DNA from 2 places in the Paenibacillus vortex V453 genome. Region 1 is predicted to be linked to the other one. Evidence: a T-box and tRNA genes for the amino acid it is inferred to sense, from the RefSeq annotation. Region 1 holds a T-box; the other holds one or more tRNA genes.

Region 1 (4,834 bases):
TTCGCCTATGCGGGAGAGCATGGGGAAGATTTGGAAAAAGCCGTTATCGAGGGCTACAAAATTACGTTTAATACCCGAAACGGTCTGAAAATATGGCTGGAGGAAACCTTTCACCTCAGCTCGGAATCCGACTTCCGTGTGGGTGAGGGAATCATTGAGGGGTTAAAGCTCAAGGAGGAGCAGTTGGCTCGCTTGAAGGAGGCACTGGCTGTCAACTGGACTCTTCGGGAAGAGCCAGCAACGGATGGAGTTCAGGTCAGACTGACCGTCAGAGGGCTGCAATAAAGGAAAAAAGCCGCCCATTCTTATTCTTGTTGAATAAGAATGGGCGGCTTTTTTAAAGAAACTACAGCTGCATTCAGGAACCTCCCACAGAGTTTCCTTTACATCCGGCTCGGCGTTGGCAATCCCAACACTTCCAAAGCTTCGCCAAGGGTATCCTTAAACAGCGAAGTGAGCCATATCCGGAAACGCTGTACGTCTGCCTCGGCTTTCAGAATCGGACATGCCGAATAAAAATTGTTGAACAAGGAGCACAGCTCATACGCGAAGTTGCAGATGGCGCTTGGGGATAGCTCTCGTCCGGCAGCATAAAGGGTATCATGCCAGGTGCTGATATGCCTCAGCAGCGCATGCTCTGCTTTTTCCATGTCAGGGAAGTGAGCAGGCATAGAGGACAAGACACCGGCATCCTGCGCTTTATTGAGAACACTAAGTGCACGCGCGTAGGAATAGAGCAGGTAGACTCCCGTATTTCCCGAAATTTCCGTGGCCTGTTTCAGATCGAACACAACCTCGGTTTGCAGTGCAAAGCGAAGCAGATAGTAACGGATGGAGGCTGCTGCTATCGCATGGCTGGACAATCCGTTTTTATCCGAACGGGTCTCTTCGATGACATTGGCTACTTGCTGGATAAGCTCGGTAATTTTGATCCCGATCCCTTGACGTCCGGACATGGCATAGGACGCCTTTCCGTCGGAAGTGTCGATTCCAAGATCCGCTGCTGCCGAAGGACTGAGTGAAACCACGCCGTAACTGACATGTCGAAGGTTCAGGGCTTCTTCGTTGAATCCCAAGCCTTCCAGTGCCTGCTTCACCATCAGCTGTGGGTACTGCTGCCTGTAATCAATGACATTGATAACCATATCGGCTTTGCCATATGCCTGCTGTTCACCCTGAGTGCTCGTGGTCCAAACATCTTCGGTCGAATTTTGTATATACAAAATCATTGGAGAGCAGTCCGTATTTCCACAAATGATAAGCAATATCTTTGGCGGTGTAAGTCAAAATGCCATTAGAGCGTACCAGCACTTTGTCCATGCTGTGCTCGGAATCGGGATCGTCTGCCTTATCTCCCCCTAATTGTTTGAGCACCCAGCAGCCTGCCAGCTTACCCTCGGTTTCCTGATGGAACAGCGAGGTGTTCTTCAACAATTCGAAGGCGGAATCCCAAAATCCCTCTCTGACAATGCTGCTCTCCCATACCAGAAGGTCGTATCCAATGCCAAACTGCTTCTATTTCTTCAAGATGCTCTTTAACGATTCTTTCAGCTACGAGCAATCCGATCCAGGAAAGATTCTGATGTCCCTCCTCCAATGCGTGGAGAACTTCCGTCCGATGTTGAACCAGTGCAGGTTCTCTTTCGTATGCTTTATTCGTGCTCGAATACACATCCCAGCAGTAATCACCGAATCTGGCATGTTCCTTGGACAGCGGGGTATGGAGCATTCCAACAACCGTATCCGCCAGCTGATTGCCAAGATCGTCGATATAATTATGCGCCTCCACCTTATAGCCAAGCTTTCTCATCAGCCGGACCAGCGTATCCCCGATACAGGAATTCCGTAAATGACCGATATGCGCAGATTTGTTCGGATTGATGGAGGTGTGCTCGATAACAATCTTTTCATGGGTCGCCGGCGGCAGTTCAAATGGGTGGTTGGCCCACGCTTCCCAGTCGATGTGCAGATTGATAAAACCTGGAGCCACGACCTCCGTGGCAAAGACCAGTTGTTTGAAGGGAACATCCTGCTCAAGCTCTGTTTTAATTAACTCGGCAATGTGCAGGGGAGCCTTACGAAGCAGCTTGGCAAGCTGCATTGCGATGTTGGTTGCATAATCCCCGTGCTCCATGCTGGAGGGCTGCTCGACCCGGACTGGGATGGATTCCGGCAGCTTGATGCCGAAAGAGTCACACACCTGGATTGCTGCTTGTTGAACACTGGTAATCATTAATTGACTTAACACGGTAAATCCCCCTTTGAAAAAATAAGAATACCTCGGAAAAATAAAAAAAGCCCTCATCTCAATAAAGAGACGAGGACTTGTGCTCGCGGTACCACTCTTGTTGTTAAACCGGCAAGGGTTCAACCACCTTCATACAATAACGGTGTAAGCCGGGGCTTCCTACAATCCTTCAATTCGGAAGACCATCTCCTGGGTCCGTTTCACGGCCGACTTTGTACCGGTTTCCACCCTCCCGGCTCGCTTGGACTAAAGTCTGAAGCAGTTACTCTCCCAATCAACGAAAATCACATTTTCAAGTTTTTCATATTATAACCAATCTATTTAGAAAATCAACCATAAAATTGTTAAAGCTTCTCCGCAATGATACGCAAGCGCTTATAATCTGCGTAGTAGGCATCCTCATGCCAGAGCGTGTCGTAGCTTATTTGGCTGATGCGGGCAATTGCATGCTCCCTTTCTTCAGCTGTAAATCCGGTAAAGAAATGATCGCCAAAATGCAGGAGCCAATACCGAACCCCCTCCTTGCCCTCAGACAGCTTGGTAGGACGGTCATAATGATGTGCCATACGGACCCGGAACCCTTGGGCTTCCAGCAGAGTCGCATATTCTGCCACACTAGGAAAATACCACGGATTTCGTGTGTCCGCATCGATTCCATAATGGTCGGCGAATACAGTTCTTAGGGCTTCATAGATCGTTTCAATATTGCCTTGTCCTCCAAATTCGGCGACGAATCGGCCGCCGCTCCTTAGTGCGCCATGCACAGAGCGGACTGCACCTGCAGCATTCTTCATCCAGTGCAGCGCCGCATTGGAGAAGACAGCATCATAAGGTGCTTCGACCGTGAAGTTTTCGCCATTTCCAACGCGGAATGCAAGGCTTTTATACTTAGTTTGGGCCTGCTCAATCATCTCCACGGCTGAGTCCATACCGGTCACGTATGCACCGGCCGTAGATATTTCATAAGCCAAATCACCGGTCCCGCACCCAAGGTCGAGAATCCGCTCGCCGGCTCGAGGCGCCAGAAGCTCTGCCAAACCTTTTCCATAAGCTGAAACAAACGACAACTGCCGATCGTAATCCCGAGGCTTCCATATTTGCTCCGACATCGTAAGACTCCCCCCTTTTTTATGAATAACCTCATTGTGACAGGTTTTGTTTATAATTAGAAATATATAAATGTGATAGATTCAATAGGTTCTATCTATGAGTGGATCATGAGAAAAACCGCCTGATAAGCGGCTTTATTTTACGGCAACGAGCAGGGCACCAACAGCAATGAGTGCGACGCCGATCACGTTAATCCAGGATATTTTCTCTCCAAGAAACAAAAAGGCAAGAATCACGGCGATGACCACGCTTAATTTATCGATGGGCCCGACCTGCGATACCTTACCGTATTTCAGTGCCAAAAAATAAAACAGCCAGGACATGGCTCCTGCAATTCCGCTTAGCACAATGAAGCTTAAGGCTTTCTTCTGCACGAGGATTTCCCCGAGCTCGGAAAATTTACCCTGAACGGCCACCACGCCCAGCAGGAACAGTGCCATGATGACAGATCGAATGGCAGTGGCTGAATTGGCATCGATATTTTGCAGGCCGATTTTGCCGAAAATAGCGACAAGTGCAGCGGTGGCCGCCGACAGCAGTGCGTACATAAGCCATAATGGCATCCTATATCCCTCCTGAACGATAAAGACCTGAATACTATTAAGGATTTCTATATAATAGTATGGAGTGATTTGTACAATATCATTACATTTACCTAGTGATTTTCCTGAGAAGGGGTTGAATTTCGGATGACGGGTCATATTGTTGCTTATAAAGAAGAATATCATGATCAATTAGTGGAGCTGTGGCATCGCGCTGTGTGCAGCACGCATGATTTCCTTACAGAGGAGGATCTCCGTTTTTATTATAAAATGGTGAAAAATGGAGCACTTCGAGCTGTGGAGTTATGGGTGTGCTTGAACAAGGATTTCAAGCCCGTTGGATTTATGGGCCTGGACGGCTCGAAAATCGAAATGTTGTTTGTGGATCCACAGCATCATGGGCGAGGAGCGGGGAGCCAATTGATTCGGCATGCCGAATCGTTGAAGGGGGATAAACTTACTGTCGATGTAAATGAACAGAACGCCGGAGCCCACGCTTTTTACAAAAAATACGGTTTTGTGCAGACGGGCCGCTCGGAACTGGATGGTGCAGGCAAGCCGTATCCACTGATTCATATGGAGCTGGGTCGCCATAACGGACTCAGAAGCCGCTAATATGGTGAAAAAGCTCTAACAGATATGCTAACGGACCTGAGGGCCGTTATAAACGCCAAAAGAGGGTGATTTGCCTGTTAAATTGCTAAATAACGGCTGTGGTGTCCGCTAAATTTTAAAACGGGACGTTTTTTCTGAAATAACGCTCCTGGTGTCCGTTCAAGTTGTGATTGTGGCCTATGGAGTTCATATGCGGACTGTGTCCCAGAAGGGATGCGATCTTGCAGGCCGGCTGCGAAGTAACCCCTCCCGAAGCGTAAGCTAAGGCGAACCCGATTCCGGGTTCATCGCCCCTTCTGGAATACGCAAAGAAGCAGCC
Region 2 (8,260 bases), on a different contig from region 1:
TGCTGCCGATTTATGTAGCGCTGGAGCAGATGGACAAGCGTCTCTTGGATGCGGCCAGCGATCTGGGTGCATCGAGGTGGAAGGCGTTTCGGCACATTACGCTGCCGCAGAGCAAATCCGGCATTATGACGGGTGCGGTTCTGGTGTATGTCTCGACCTCCGGGATGTTTGTAGTTACGGATATATTGGGAGGCGCGAAGTCCTCCATGATCAGTAATATTATTCAGTCACAGTTCCTGGGTGCAAGGAACTGGCCGTTTGGAGCGGCGTTGTCGGTGATTTTTGTCGCCACGTCCCTGGTGCTGATCCTGCTCTTTAACCGGGCCATGCAAGCCCGCCATCAACGTGTAGGGGAGGGGAGATAAGTGAAGAAGAAGAATCATCCGCTGCTCGGGATTCACTCTTACCTTATGATGGCTTTCATCTATGTACCCATCATTATGATCATTATCTATTCCTTCAACGATACGCGGCTGAGCGGAAACTGGGAAGGATTTACGTTGGATTGGTATGTATCGCTGTTCGAGAACCGGCATGTGATGGAAGCCCTGATGAACAGCTTGACGGTGGCCGTCATCTCTACGGTTGTATCCACCCTGCTGGGAACCGCAGCGGCACTCTCGCTCCGAAATATGGGCCGCAAAGGACGCAGCGGCATGAACGGGCTGTTATATCTGCCCGTCATTATCCCGGATATCATTATGGGGTTATCACTGCTCGTGTTGTTCAGCCAATTGAACATGCCGCTTGGCAAAACCACGGTAATTATTGCCCACATCACGTTCAGCCTGTCCTATGTCTACGTCGTGGTTACGGCCAGACTGTCCGGCATGGGCAAGCAGTTGGATGAGGCGGCTCAGGATTTGGGAGCCACGCCTTGGCAAACGTTCCGGCATGTAACGCTGCCGCAGATTGCACCGGGCATTATCTCCGGCGCTTTGATTGCTTTTACCCTGTCATTGGATGATTTCATGGTCAGTCTTTTTTGTCGCTGGTCCAAGCTCAACGACGCTGCCGATCTATATTTACGCACAGGTGAAACGAGGCATCTCGCCTGAGATCAACGCGCTGTGTACGCTGCTCATTCTGGTGAGCATTACGCTGATCCTGTTAGCCCAATACATTCTCAACCGCGGCAACGGTCAGAAGAAGCACAAAACATTGCCGATCTAAGCGATATGAACGCTTTTTTCGAATAGAATATGGAAGTGGAAAGAGAGGAGATATTGAATTGAACAAATCAAGATGGACCCGCCTGCTGATGGCAGGTATGGTTGCAGTATTGTCTGTAGGACTCCTGGCTGCTTGCGGCTCGGATAAGGAAACTCTTCATATTTACAGTTGGGCTGACAACTTCGACCCTGAGGTGCTGAAGGACTTCGAAGAGAAGTTTGACGTGAAGGTAACCTATGACAATTATGCAAACAACGAAGATCTGCTGGCTAAGATCAAAGCTGGCGGCAGTGGTTATGATCTCATTCAGCCGTCCGATTATATGGTGAAAACCATGATTGAATCGGAGCTGCTTGAGCCGCTTGAGATGAATAATATCCCGAACTTCGTCAATATTACGGATACGTTTAAAGATCCTTCTTATGACCCGGGCAATAAATATTCGATCGTTTACACGTCCGGTGTAACGGGAATTGCATATAACAAGAAGTACGTGATAGACGAGATCAAAAGCTGGGGAGATCTCTGGAACCCGGAATACAAGGGCAAAGTCCTGCTTCTGGATGACAACCGCGAGATGATTGGCATGGCACTTAAGAAGCAGGGGAAATCCAACAGCAGTAAGGATGAAGCGGAGATTATCGCTGCATCTGATGAGCTGAAGACGCTGCTGCCTAACGTGCTTGCATTTGATACGGATAATATCAAGCAGAAAATGATTCAGGAAGAAGGCTGGATTGCTACGGTTTGGTCCGGAGATGCGGCGTTTATCGCGGCGGAGAATCCGGATGTGGCATATGTCGTGCCTGAAGAAGGAGCGACCATCTTCTCGGACAACTACGCGATTCCTAAAGGTGCGAAGAATAAGGAGCTCGCCGAGAAATTCATTAACTTCATGCTGGAGCCTGAAGTCAGCGCCAAGAACTATGAATTTATCGGATACAGCAATCCGAACACCAAAGCGATGGAATTCCATAGCGAGGAATATCGCGCCAATACCATGATCAACCTGACGGAAGAGGAGCTGCGTCGTACCGAATGGCTCGACAATGTCGGCGATTCCCTGTCCATCTATGATCGTTTGTGGACCGAGCTGAAGAGCGGTCGATAAGAAATATGTATTTCTTCATATTAACTGTAATATAGAAAACCTGCCCCTCAAGGGGGCAGGTTTTTTTATGTTATAAAAATTGAATCTTAAGACCTATAAATAAGTGTAGAAGATCGCTTATACGAATTTTCCCATAACTTTCGGGGCCTTTTCATTGTTATATATAAAGAGTGGAAATACGCCATTTTGATATGGATTCTGAAGGGTTTAAACAAGTCGGGATAAAGACAGTATGAATTCTCTGGCTGCTTGCTGCTTTTAGCTATATATTTGCAGTGGTTGTGACTGGATGTTTTCCAGAAAAAGCCCCTTGCGCTTACTGTTGATAAACATTGAAGGAGCACTTGGGGGTATTGCTTATCATTCCATTGGTTTACGTTGTCCGGGTCCGTGAAATGTTCATGTTTACGGGCGCATGACATCATTGTTTTGTGTTCATTAGTATAACGAGGCCCATACTCAAAGATAAGCAAGAATATATAGGTCCTTTAGCATGGAGTCAAAATTGTCATTGACTTTGTTACCAATAGATTGAAAGCTTTCCTTATAATGAATGAGGGTAATAGAGTAACAACTAACGGAAACTTATTTTAACAAAGGTGGAATTCTAATATGAATCCTAAATTTCGTGTATGTGCATCCTTAATTGCAACTAGTGTCCTGCTTGGCAGTCTTGGTTTGAGTGGACAGGTGATCGATGCAAGCACCTCTAAGGCATCCGTTTCCGCCAGTCAAAAATCGTCGAAGAATGAAGTTGTATTGAAATGGAATGGCAAAACCTTATCACAGAAGGGCATCGTGCTGCATGGGGTAACCTATGTTCCGGCAACCGCTTTACGGGATGGTCTGGGAATGCCTCTTAAATATGATGCGAAGAATCGGACCTACACGCTGGGTAACGGATATAACAAGTTGAGCGCCGTCGTATATGATGCGAGTGAAATCGGTATTTTGGTGAACGGAGCTTATGCTGGTGAGCCAGGCGGACAGATTATCAACGGTCGTCTGTATATGCCGTTCAAAACGATCAGCGAATATATGGGAGTTCAGGGACAGTGGAATCCTTCCTTGAAAACACTCAGCATGACGCAGAAAAAGCAAAACGACATTCAAATCAAATCGACTGCGCTGAAAAAGAAAATTCAAGGCGTTGATGCCGTTGTGAATTATCCGGTTATCAGTGGCCTCGGTAATGCTGAGGTGCAGGCAGAGATCAACAAAGTGCTAAAAGAAAATGCATCCGGCGTCATCACGGGCGCTGAAGGAAATGTGGGCACACTCCCGCCATCGGGAACAGATTTTCCGTATGAATTCAGCGGTGATTATGTAGTTCATTACAATCAGGATGGCATCCTGAGCATTACGGCGTACGATTATTCGTACACGGGCGGTGCTCATGGCATGACCTTCCGCAAGAGCTTCACCTTCTCACTGAAGGACGGCAAGCAAATGAAGCTGGGCGATTTCATCAACATGCAGGGCAAGAACAAGCAGAAGATGAACAACCTTGTGCTGAGCAAGCTGAAGAAAGAGGGAGGTTATCTCGGCGGTTTTGAGGGAGTGCCTGCCGATGCCGACTTCTATGTGAAGGATAACGCGGCGGTACTGTACTTCCAGCTTTATGAGTACACGGCGTATGCCTATGGATTCCCTGAGTTTGAGTTCAAGCTGAAGGAATGGAAGTAAGACTCGATCAATCAGTTTGTATTAGCTGAAATCATTTTTAATACTATAGCTTGTTTAGATACATGATGTTGTCCTGATGTAACACTGTGTTGGAACTAGTTGCGAAAAATCCCTTGATAACGGGCGTGGAGCATTCTCCCGCTCCTTATGCTCAGGGGATTTTTATGTTTATCGAGAGGCTTGCCTCGATGTTGACTTATATGGCTTGTACATCGTGCGCACTGCTCTCTGTGCGTACGGTGCATGGTCCGGGGGTAAAATGCCATAAGCCGCCCTATGCGATATCGGATGCCACCCGTTTATGGAAGCAGTGAGTGAGGGGAGCGCATCATTGGCCTTACGCACCCAATTACCCAAGCAAGAAACCCTACATAGGTTTTCCTCTATCCCACTCCCCACAAGTTAAGGCAGGTCTTTTAGGAGGGGGATGGTCTTACCTTCTTTATGTTTTATTGAAAAGAGTCGTACCGAAGTGAGAGTATCCTCGGAGGAGCATCGCGTTCGCCTTTGAAATCGGGAAACCTCCTTATCTGTTCATTCATGTTTCCCGATTTCAACAGCGACCGGAGGGGATACTCTCACGATTTAGTACTCGAAGTTTTCAATGAATCCAGAGGATAAGAAAGGGCAGGCACCGGATAACGGCGCCTGCCCTTTGCTTGCATTCTTTTATAGTCCCTGCGGTGGTGTATTTTCCAGTACTTGATCGATAAGACCATATTCCTTGGCTTCATCAGCCGTCATGAAGTAGTCACGATCGGTATCCTTCTCAATGCGCTCCAGCGGTTGGCCGGTACGATCGGACAGGATGCGGTTCAGCTTGTCGCGCATCTTGAGGATGCGGCGAGCACGGATCTCGATATCCGTGGCCTGACCTTGTGCGCCGCCGAGCGGCTGGTGAATCATGATCTCGCTGTTAGGCAGACCATAACGTTTGCCTTTAGCGCCTGCATTCAGCAGGAATGCGCCCATGGAAGCAGCCATGCCGACACAGATCGTCGAAACGTCCGGCTTGATGAACTGCATCGTATCGAATATCGCCATACCTGCGGTAATGGAACCGCCTGGGCTGTTGATGTAAAGATGAATATCCTTCTCGGGATCCTCAGCCGACAAGAACAGCATTTGGGCAATGATGGAATTGGCGACCACGTCATTTACGTCGGAGCCGAGGAAGATAATGCGGTCTTTCAGCAATCTGGAATAGATGTCGTACGCCCGCTCACCGCGGTTGCTTTGTTCAACGACCATAGGTATAAAACTCACGTGGAAAACCTCCTCTTAAGTACCTCATATAAATACTGTTACCGTATTACCCACATGATAAACAATTTAAATCAAAAAGTCAAAGAAAGTCAAACTATTGGGTAAAAAAAAGAGCCGTCATGGGCACTTTAGGGTAAACAGTATATAGAAAAAGTGAAAATGGCGCGCCCGCGAGGAATCGAACCTCGATCTCAGGCTCCGGAGGCCTACGTCATATCCATTGGACCACGGGCGCATAATAAAAAGGTCTATCGACGTACATTCAAAGAAGACAGACCGCGTTTAGCGGTAGATTTTCTTGCGATATCAGGAAGCTGACTCTGCGATGTATATACTTTCTGATATCTAAAAAATTAGCAACGAAGTTGATTATACCGCATCTATTTCGAAAATACAATAGCGGACAAAACTTTGTTCCTACTATATAGACAAGCTTGCATTTGGCCATAATGTATAAGAATGGCTGGGGCAGAGAAATATACTTTCGGACACTTGCAACGGGCGTGATTATTGGTTAGAATAAAGGTGGGACTCAAAAAGTTTAACTGGGACATTTTACGGCCCGATAGAGGAGAGCCGAGACGAAGTTTGCAGGAGTGGAATGCATGCGTAACCTATTAGAAATACAAGAGCAACTTCTGCCGGATCTGATGAACACTCTTAAACGAAGGTATTCCATCCTTCATCAGATCAAGTTGTCCGGAATGGTTGGCCGAAGAACGCTGGCTTCATCACTCTCGATGACCGAGCGTGTCCTCAGGGCAGAGACTGATCTTCTGAAAGCGCAGGGGCTGATCGAGATTGAGACGCTTGGCATGCGAATCAGCAGTGCAGGATTATGCTTGGTTGAGGAACTTGAACCGGTCATGAATGAGTTGTTCGGACTGGTTGAGCTGGAGGAGAAGATCCGTCAGGCTTATGGGCTTCGTAAAGTGGTCATTATTCCCGGTGACAGTGAGTCATCTCCGGAAGTCAAACGTGAGCTTGGCCGGGCCGGCGCAAGGACGCTGCTCAGTTTTGTGGAGGATGGAGATACAATCGCCGTAACAGGCGGCTCTACACTCGCTGAAGTGGCGGAGCAGATGTCATCATTGCCTGGTGGCGGACCGCTCAGAAGCACGTGGTTTGTGCCTGCGCGCGGAGGCCTCGGAGAGAGCATGGAGATTCAAGCGAACACCATTGCTTCCAAGATGGCAAAGCGTGTTGGGGCTGAATACCGTTTGCTCCATGTGCCTGATCTGCTAAGCGAGGATGCTTATCAGTCTCTTGTTCAGGATCAGCATATCCAGGAGATTGTGGATGTAATTCGGCGCTGCCGGGTCATTATACACGGCATCGGCGACGCGATGGAGATGGCGAGACGACGCAAGCTGGATGAAGGCTCCATTCAGAACTTGCAGGCAGATGGCGCGATTGCTGAATCATTCGGCTATTATTTCAGCGAAGAAGGCGAAGTTGTGCATAAGATGCTTACCCTCGGACTTCGGCTTGAGGACATTATGCGAACAGAGACGATCATCGGCATTGCCGGCGGCCAAGGCAAGGGCAAAGCGATTCACGCCGTGCTGAAATTCGGACATGAGGACATCCTCGTGACGGATGAAGCGGCAGCGTTGGAGCTTGAGAAGGAAATCGATGCCGCCATTTGATTGAGTCCAGAAATTTAGAGCAGCACAGTTTTTATAAACCTTGTTGTCTTGATTGATCTTATGGTCAATCTTGAATATATAAATTTTACAAATATGGAGGGAACTACTCATGGTTAAAGTAGGTATTAACGGTTTTGGACGTATTGGACGTAACGTGTTCCGCGCTGCGCTGAACAACAGCGAAGTTGAAATCGTGGCAATCAACGATTTGACGGACGTGAAAACACTGGCACACCTTTTGAAATATGACACAACTCACGGCAGACTTGACGCACAAGTAGAAGCTAAAGAAGGCGCACTTGTGGTAAACGGCCGCGAAGTGAAAGTATTCGCTGAGCGTAACCCTGAAGCATTGCCTTGGGCTGAGTACGGCGTAGAAATCGTTGTAGAATCCACTGGTATTTTCACAGCGAAAGACAAAGCTTCCGCTCACTTGAAAGGCGGCGCTAAGAAAGTTATCATCTCCGCTCCGGCTACAGACGAGGATATCACCATCGTTATGGGCGTTAACGAAGATAAATACGATGCTGCTAACCACACCATCATCTCTAACGCTTCTTGTACAACGAACTGCTTGGCTCCTTTCGCTAAGGTTCTTGACGAGAAATTCGGTATCGTGAAAGGTATGATGAATACTATTCACTCTTACACGAATGACCAGCAAGTGCTTGATCTGCCGCACAAAGACCTGCGTCGTGCTCGTGCAGCTGCTGAGAACATCATTCCATCCACAACAGGTGCTGCTAAAGCGGTTGGTCTCGTACTGCCACACCTGAAAGGCAAGCTGAACGGCATGTCGATGCGTGTACCTACGAAGAACGTTTCTGTAACTGACCTCGTAGTAGAACTGTCCCAAAACGTTACGCTTGAAGATGTGAATGGTGCGCTGAAAGAAGCTTCTGAAGGCCCACTGAAAGGCATCTTGAACTACTCCGATGAGCCGCTTGTATCCAGCGACTACAATGGTGACCCGGCTTCTTCCACTATCGATTCGCTCTCCACTATGGTAGTTGGCGACAACATGGTGAAAGTCGTTTCCTGGTATGACAACGAGTGGGGCTACTCCAACCGTGTCGTTGACCTCGCTGCTTACATCGCAAGCAAAGGTCTGTAATTGATCTAGCCATCCAATCGAAGAGGAGTTCCGTTCACGGGTCTCCTCTTTGGTTCATGGTTTTTACTTGTTTCATGCCAGAGCACTGGGAAGAATAGATCATATCCGGGCGCTGGTGAGACGATAGAGAGAGAAACGGGAGCAACTGCATGCTGTCGGTGAGGAGAATAGTTTTCTTAGGAGGAACGTGGAGATGAACAAGAAAAGTGTACGTGATGTAGAAGTAAGCGGCAAACGGGTGTTTGTCCGCGTCGATTTCAA

The links. A T-box is a leader RNA that pairs with one kind of tRNA and senses whether it is charged. The one in region 1 lies ahead of PVOR_RS08615 (arginine--tRNA ligase), so its partner is inferred to be a tRNA-Arg.
Region 2: it encodes a tRNA-Arg, which carries the amino acid that the T-box ahead of PVOR_RS08615 (arginine--tRNA ligase) is inferred to sense. The anticodon was not compared.

What each region holds. Positions count from the first base shown of each region.
Region 1 covers NZ_ADHJ01000014.1:380,532-385,365, forward strand. Annotated here, with positions in the region: gene PVOR_RS08610 (hypothetical protein) at 1-285, shown strand, start outside; partial or broken gene PVOR_RS08615 (arginine--tRNA ligase) at 384-2,248, opposite strand; T-box leader at 2,311-2,535, opposite strand; gene PVOR_RS08620 (class I SAM-dependent methyltransferase) at 2,593-3,357, opposite strand; gene PVOR_RS08625 (EamA family transporter) at 3,493-3,921, opposite strand; gene PVOR_RS08630 (acetyltransferase) at 4,048-4,515, shown strand.
Region 2 covers NZ_ADHJ01000006.1:65,997-74,256, forward strand. Annotated here, with positions in the region: gene PVOR_RS02925 (ABC transporter permease) at 1-365, shown strand, start outside; partial or broken gene PVOR_RS02930 (ABC transporter permease) at 366-1,173, shown strand; gene PVOR_RS02935 (ABC transporter substrate-binding protein) at 1,232-2,284, shown strand; gene PVOR_RS02940 (PdaC/SigV domain-containing protein) at 2,897-3,970, shown strand; gene PVOR_RS31275 (hypothetical protein) at 4,057-4,284, shown strand; gene clpP (ATP-dependent Clp endopeptidase proteolytic subunit ClpP) at 4,640-5,236, opposite strand; tRNA gene PVOR_RS02950 (tRNA-Arg) at 5,397-5,471, opposite strand; gene PVOR_RS02955 (sugar-binding transcriptional regulator) at 5,842-6,885, shown strand; gene gap (type I glyceraldehyde-3-phosphate dehydrogenase) at 6,995-7,999, shown strand; gene PVOR_RS02965 (phosphoglycerate kinase) at 8,193-8,260, shown strand, end outside.